Linked DNA regions of Nitratifractor salsuginis DSM 16511. The protein of the gene in region 1 interacts with the protein of each later gene in a pairwise test. Links are inferred from orthologs where the notes say so. Each region holds a gene or a part of one and is shown in the gene's direction. Other genes may lie near its edges.

Evidence for each region.
Region 2: the proteins of recA (region 1) and NITSA_RS01950 interact in binary tests that used the Bacillus subtilis proteins (3 or more experiments, as listed by UniProt). The link is inferred for Nitratifractor salsuginis DSM 16511 from one-to-one orthologs.

Annotation. Positions count from the first base shown.
Region 1 is NC_014935.1:182,295-185,579, forward strand. Bases 312-3,277 are described here. They hold recA (recombinase RecA), read left to right. Parts: upstream 312-1,255; coding sequence 1,256-2,299; downstream 2,300-3,277. Other genes in these bases: NITSA_RS01025 (menaquinone biosynthesis family protein), read right to left, coding at 312-1,124; eno (phosphopyruvate hydratase), read left to right, coding at 2,461-3,277. In the rest of the region: NITSA_RS01020 (UDP-N-acetylmuramate dehydrogenase), read right to left, coding at 1-251; more of NITSA_RS01025, read right to left, coding at 264-311; more of eno, read left to right, coding at 3,278-3,285. UniProt on the Bacillus subtilis protein: Multifunctional protein involved in homologous recombination, DNA repair and competence.
Region 2 is NC_014935.1:391,223-394,518, forward strand. The notes cover bases 278-3,254. They hold NITSA_RS01950 (DNA-processing protein DprA), read left to right. Parts: upstream 278-1,364; coding sequence 1,365-2,144; downstream 2,145-3,254. Other genes in these bases: NITSA_RS01945 (divergent polysaccharide deacetylase family protein), read left to right, coding at 353-1,375; NITSA_RS01955 (TlpA family protein disulfide reductase), read right to left, coding at 2,151-2,735; radA (DNA repair protein RadA), read right to left, coding at 2,804-3,254. Outside these bases: more of radA, read right to left, coding at 3,255-3,296. UniProt on the Bacillus subtilis protein: Protein that helps load RecA onto ssDNA during transformation. Binds cooperatively to circular ssDNA, is able to bridge different segments of DNA. Favors the loading of RecA onto SsbA- or SsbB-coated ssDNA and formation of RecA-DNA filaments.

The DNA of each region.
Region 1 (3,285 bases):
AAGCTGAGGATCTTTCCGGTGGGGGTGGCGGCTCCGATCTCCAGAAAATCCTCCTCGATGCGGCAGTAGTCGAAATCTTTCGAGAGCATCATCAGGGGCGGCGGGGTAGGGGAGATGAGCAGGTTATTAGCGCCCCCGACGAGGAAGCGCCCCGCGGGAACGGCCTCTCCCTTTTCGAGCATCAATACCTCTGCTGCCGGGCCGATCTTGATGCTGGAGTAGCGGGAGAAGTCGATGGATTTAACGAACATTGCCGGTGCTTCTCAAAGATTTCGGTCCTCTGTGTACTCTCTGGGGATGAGGTACTCCTCGGCCTTGATGGGGCAGTCGTAGAGGCCGTGCTCGTGGCCGATTTCGAAGAGGCGGTCGAGGGCACGAAGCTGCAGGGGCGAGAGTTCGGCGCTCTCTTCGGAGGCGTACATATTGAGGTAGCGCTCCAGCAGCTCGTCGGAGATGCGCACCAGGTTCTTCTCTTCGAGGAGGCGGCAGAGCTCCTCTTTGCGCCGGTTGGCCACCAACACCCCCTCGGTGAGAATCTTTTCGATCTCGATGGCCCGGTTGAGAGGGAGGCTGCGGCGCAGGGCCATTCCCCCCAGGGGCAGGGGCAGCTCTTCACCTGCGAGCTCCTGCCAAATATCCCAAACCTCTTTGGCCACCTCCAGGCGGGGGTCGAAATCGAGGATCGATTCGTGGATCAGTACCCCGGCGTCGACTTTGCCCTCCAGGACCGCCTCTTCGATTTCGAGGAAGTTCATATAGACCGGCCGCGCTTCGGGATAGAAGATCCGCACCAGCATGGCGTTGGTGGTGTAGCGTCCGGAGAGGGCTACTTTAAAGTTTCTCCTCAGCCGCTTGCCCTTGAGCTTGATGAGCTTGGGGCCGTAGCCTTCACCGAAACTGACTGCCGTGCGCAAAAGGGCATAGTCCGCGCGGATCAGAGGATAGAGCCCGAAGCTGATGGCGCTGACGTCGTAGGTCCCTTTGAGGGCCTCTTCGTTGAGGGTTTCGATATCGAGGCCGACATTCTCGAATCGGTAATCGAGGGTATCGACCCAGCCGAAACGGATGGCGTAATACATAAAGATATCGTCGGCATCGGGAGAGTGGGCGAGTTGGACGGTCATGGAGGCTCCGTGTCTTGAGTTGGGATATTTTATCCAAAAATGTCATTGTGACATTTTCATTCCATCCGCAGGGAGATGGTGGTAGAATCACGATAATTCAAAGAGAGATTTTTAGAGAAAAGGACAAGAGTATGGCAATCGATCCTCAGAAACAAAAAGCATTGGATATGGCGATCAAACAGATCGACAAGACCTTCGGCAAAGGGACCCTGATGCGTCTCGGGGACAAGGAGATCGAACCGATCGCGGCGATCAGTACCGGTTCACTGGGCCTGGATATGGCCCTGGGGATCGGCGGGGTGCCCCAGGGGCGGATCGTGGAGATCTACGGACCCGAATCTTCGGGTAAGACCACTCTGGCGCTGCAGACCATCGCCTCGGCCCAAAAAGAAGGGAAGGTTTGCGCCTTCATCGACGCGGAGCATGCCCTGGATGTACTCTATGCCAAGAATCTGGGTGTGGATATCGACAACCTCCTGGTGAGCCAGCCCGACTTTGGAGAGCAGGCGCTGGATATCCTGGAGACGATCGCCCGCAGCGGGGCGGTCGATCTGGTGGTGATCGACTCGGTGGCGGCGCTGACCCCGAAAAGCGAGATCGAAGGGGATATGGGAGATACCCACGTGGGGCTCCAGGCGCGGCTGATGAGCCAGGCGCTGCGGAAACTCACCGGGATCCTCCACAAGATGAACACCACCGTCATCTTCATCAACCAGATCCGGATGAAGATCGGGACCATGGGCTACGGATCGCCCGAGACGACCACGGGAGGAAACGCGCTGAAGTTCTACGCTTCGGTGCGTATCGATGTGCGCCGGATCGCTACCCTCAAGCAAGGCGAGAGCCAGATCGGAAACCGGGTCAAGGCCAAGGTGGTCAAAAACAAAGTGGCCCCTCCCTTCCGCCAGGCGGAGTTCGACATTATGTTCGGCGAGGGGATCAGCCAGGAGGGCGAGCTGATCGACTACGGCGTCAAGCTGGACATCATCGACAAATCGGGAGCCTGGTTCAGCTATGGAGCCCAGAAGCTCGGCCAGGGCAAAGAAAACGCCAAGCAGACCCTCAAAGAGAATCCCGAGCTGCGTGCCGAGATCGAGCATAAGATCAAAGAGGCCCTGGGCTTCGGCGAAGGGCTGGCTATGGATGAGAAGGAGATCGCCTCCACCGAGGAGTGATCTCCGGACCCTCTCCGCTTTTCCCGGGAGAACTTTTCCGTTGCTGCGCCTGCTTTTTCCTTCCTTTCCGCATTGCACCCTTTCGAAAAACTTTATCCACGCTTCACGTTAGATGCGATAAAATAGATCATCCCAATTTTGCTAGCGAGAAAGGAAGTTTTATGGTCTTTATCGAAGATATCACCGCCGATGAGGTACTCGACAGCCGGGGCAATCCCACCGTCCGTGCCACGGTCCGCCTGAGCGACGGCACCGTCGCCGATGCCATCGTCCCCAGCGGGGCGAGTACCGGAAAAAGAGAAGCGCTGGAGCTCAGAGACGGCGATCCCAAGCGTTATCTGGGCAAAGGGGTGCTCATCGCTTGTGAACATGTCAATAACGAGATCGCCGAAGCTCTGGTGGGAATGAGCCCTTTCAACCAGGCCGAAGTGGATCTGGTAATGAAAGAGCTCGACGGGACGGAAAACTACTCCAATCTCGGTGCCAACGCCGTGTTGGGGGTCTCCATGGCCGTGGCGCGCGCCGCTGCCGAATCCCTCAAAGTGCCCCTCTACCGCTATCTGGGCGGGGCCAACGCCGTGGTCATGCCCGTGCCGATGCTCAACATCATCAACGGTGGAGAGCATGCCGACAACGATGTGGATTTCCAGGAGTATATGATCGTTCCCAAAGGCTTCGAAGAGTTCTCCGAAGCCCTCAGAGCCAGCAGCGAAATTTACCACACCCTCAAAAAGATCCTTCACGAGATGGGGCACAGCACCTCTCTGGGGGATGAGGGAGGCTTCGCACCCAACCTGAAAAACAACGAAGAGCCCATCCAAGTGATCATGCAGGCGATCGAACAGGCCGGCTACAAGCCGGGTGAAGAGGTCGCCATCGCCCTGGATGTCGCCTCCAGCGAACTGGTGGGCGAAAACGGCAAATATGTGCTCAAATCCGAGAACCGAGAACTCAGCAGCAGCGAAATGATCGACTATTACGAAGCG
Region 2 (3,296 bases), 210 kb from region 1 along the record:
CCCCGAAATCTAGGGCAAACTGAAGCAAAATCTTCAGTTTGTCTTTTCTTGATTTGTCTGAATTTCAATTGTTCATAGCCTCCTTCACCCTAACATCCAGATCTCCGGCAAATCGGGATAAAACCTTCAGTGTATCTCTAATCTTTATTACTCCTAAGCTCTTTTACCCAAATCAGAAATCCAGGTACCTCTCGGAAAAATATTCTGTTTGTCTACCTGATTTCACGAGTTCGGTTACTCGGTTGCTCATTACTCGGTTACTAACTCCTCATCCCTCTATTTCATCGTGTCATTTTTGATTTGTGCGTAATGGATTTTGGATAAAATAAGACAATTTCTCAGAAGGGCAAATGTGGGATTGAAGAAAAAGAGATCAGCCAGAGAACGTGCCGTAAAAAAGCGGAGTGAACTGCGTCAGCGAACCCTGCGGCGCTTCGCTCTCTCGGTACTGGGACTGTTGGGAATGAGTACGGTGTTGGGATTGGCACTGCTTGCCGGGGGAGGGGAGACAAAAAGCTCCAGGCCCACTTATTTGGCCCACAAGACATCGACGGTTACTGTAGCTCCGAAACAGCCCTCTTTGGTAGGGGAAGAGTATCCCAAAGAGGATCGAGTGGGATTCGGTCTGGAGGATCTCATCGAAAAGACCCGCAAAAGGGCCAAGGGGAAAAACGAGTCCCCATCCACAAAGGCCACTCCAAAAAAATCATCCTCGCCCGAGTTGGTTCTGATTATCGACGATGTCTCCCAGCCCCGACAGTTGGCGGCTATTCGGAAGCTTCCTTTTCCTGTCACTCCCTCTATTTTCCCTCCTTCTCAGATGAATAAACATACACCGAAATTGGCCAAAGGCCTTAGACACTATATGATCCATTTTCCCCTGGAATCGGGGAGCAAAAAGATGAACCGTTTTGAAAAGACTCTTTTTGTCCGGGATGATCCGGCCAAGGTCCGGAAACGGGTCGAGGAGATCCGACACCTCTTCCCGAGCGCCCGCTTTCTCAACAACCATACCGGCAGCGTCTTCACTTCCAATTACCGGGCGATGTATCGGCTATACGGCTTTTTGAAAAAGGAGGGCTTCATCTTCCTCGATAGCCGGACCAGCGGACATTCCAAGGTACGGAAGATCGCGGCAGAGTATCATATGCCCTACCTTGGAAGGGATGTCTTCCTGGATAATGTCCAGATTCCTCAAGCGGTTCGCACGCAGTTGAAACGGGCGGTTCGCCTGGCCAAAAAGAGAGGCTATGCCATCGCGATCGGACACCCCCATCCGGTGACGCTCAGGGTCTTGAAGCAGGCGGCTTCGCTTTTGAAAGGGGTCAAAGCGGTCTATCTGGATGATTTTTATCGGGAACACTATGGCCGCTGATCTGCTTGAGGAACTCCCCGCAGAGTTCGAAACGCTCAAAAAGCCTCCGGAAAGACTCTGGTACCTGGGGAATCCGGAACTCTTGAAACGGCGCAAAGTCTCCATCGTCGGGACGCGCCGACCTTCGGCCTATACCCGGGAAATGACCCATCGGCTCGCCAAAGAACTCGCGGCAAGAGGTGTAGTGGTGGTCAGCGGAGCCGCTATGGGGGTCGATGCGATCGCCCATCAGGGGGCGGGTCCTGCCTCGACCATTGCGGTGCTGGGGACGGGAGTGGATCTGCGCTATCCGGCTGTCAACGCCCCTTTGATCGAATCGATCGAGAAGGAAGGGCTCCTGCTCAGCCGCTTCGAGCCGGGGATGCGGGCGACCAACTGGAGTTTCGTCGTGCGTAACGAATTGGTCGTGGCCCTGGGGGAAGTCCTGGTGATCACCCAGGCGGATCGACAAAGCGGCTCGATGCGCAGTGCCGAGATCGCCGGGAAATTGGGACGGGAGATTTGGGTCCTGCCGCAACGTCTGGGTGAGAGTGAAGGGACTAATGATCTTTTGAGAGAGGGGGTGGCGAAACCCATCTACAGCATAGAGGAGTTTGCGGATCGCTTCGGCACAGTGCCAGCCAAAGAGCTTCCACTTGATGACTTTTTTTACTTTTGCCAAAAGAATCCGACAGTGGATGAGGTTTTGAACCGCTTTGGAGCGCGGCTCTATGAAGCGGAATTGATGGGAGAAGTGGAGATCAGGGACGGACGGGTTCGTCTGGCCTGAGGAGGGTTATTTCGCTACCGGTTTTGCCGGAGTAGTGTTGTTTTGTTCGTTCCCTTTTTCCGTCTTCATTTTCTCCAGGGTTTTGATCACACCTTCGAGGGTCTCTTCAGGCAGCAAACCCACTTGAGAGGTGACATACTCGCCTTTTGAATTGAAGATGAGTAGAAATGGAATACTCCCTCTCCATTGTGCCCGACGGCTGATGTAATTTACCAGAGGCATCCCGGTACGATAATCAACGACATCATAGTTGATTTTGTGTTTCGTGACGAAGCTTTTCAGGAGATCGGCAGGGGTGTCCTGGACTTCTATCGCCAAGACGGCTAATTTGCCTTTGTACTTCTTGCTGAGGTCGATGTAATGGGGAATGGACATCAGACAGGGAGGACAGTGGGTTCCCCAGAATTCTAGAAAGAGGATCTTCCCCCGATATTCTCGGATATCCAAACCGTTTTCCGTACCCTTGATGTGGAGTCTCTTGCCGGTGACGGTTGTCAGGGTCAGCCCTTTGTCCTGCTTGGCAGGCTCCTGTGCCTGCAGCAATGCTGCTCCTATAACGAAAAACAAAAAAGCGGTGAAAAATCTGCGCATAAAAATCCTTTTCTTGATCAGATATTAAAGGAATTATAGCAGGCGGGTATGTCAAAGAGTAAACGAGACTAAACGAAGATCCATTCGACGATCCTGGAGACCTCTTGGGTGATATAACATTTGATGCTGCTCTCTTCCAGTGGCTTGGCGGGGAGGACCGCTTTGGCAAAGCCCTGGGTCTCCAATTCCCGGAGCCGCTGCTGCAGCGCCGGGACTTCACGCACTTCACCCGTGAGGCTCACTTCACCGATGAAAACGGTCCCGGCGCTGAGCTCCCGGTCCCGATAACTGCTGAGTATCGCCGCGATCACCGCCAGATCGGCCGCCGGTTCGTTGATCCGGATCCCGCCGCTGACATTGACGAAGACATCGTAGGTCCCCAGGGGCAGGTCGAGTTTTTTCTCCAGGAGGGCGAGGAGCATCTGCAGGCGGTTGTTGTCGTATCCGGTAGAGCTGCGGCGGGGGTGGCCGTAGGATTCGGCAACAAGGGCCTGGATCTCGATGACGATGGGGCGGCTTCCTTCCATAATCACGGTCAGAGCCGATCCCGCCTGGAGCTTC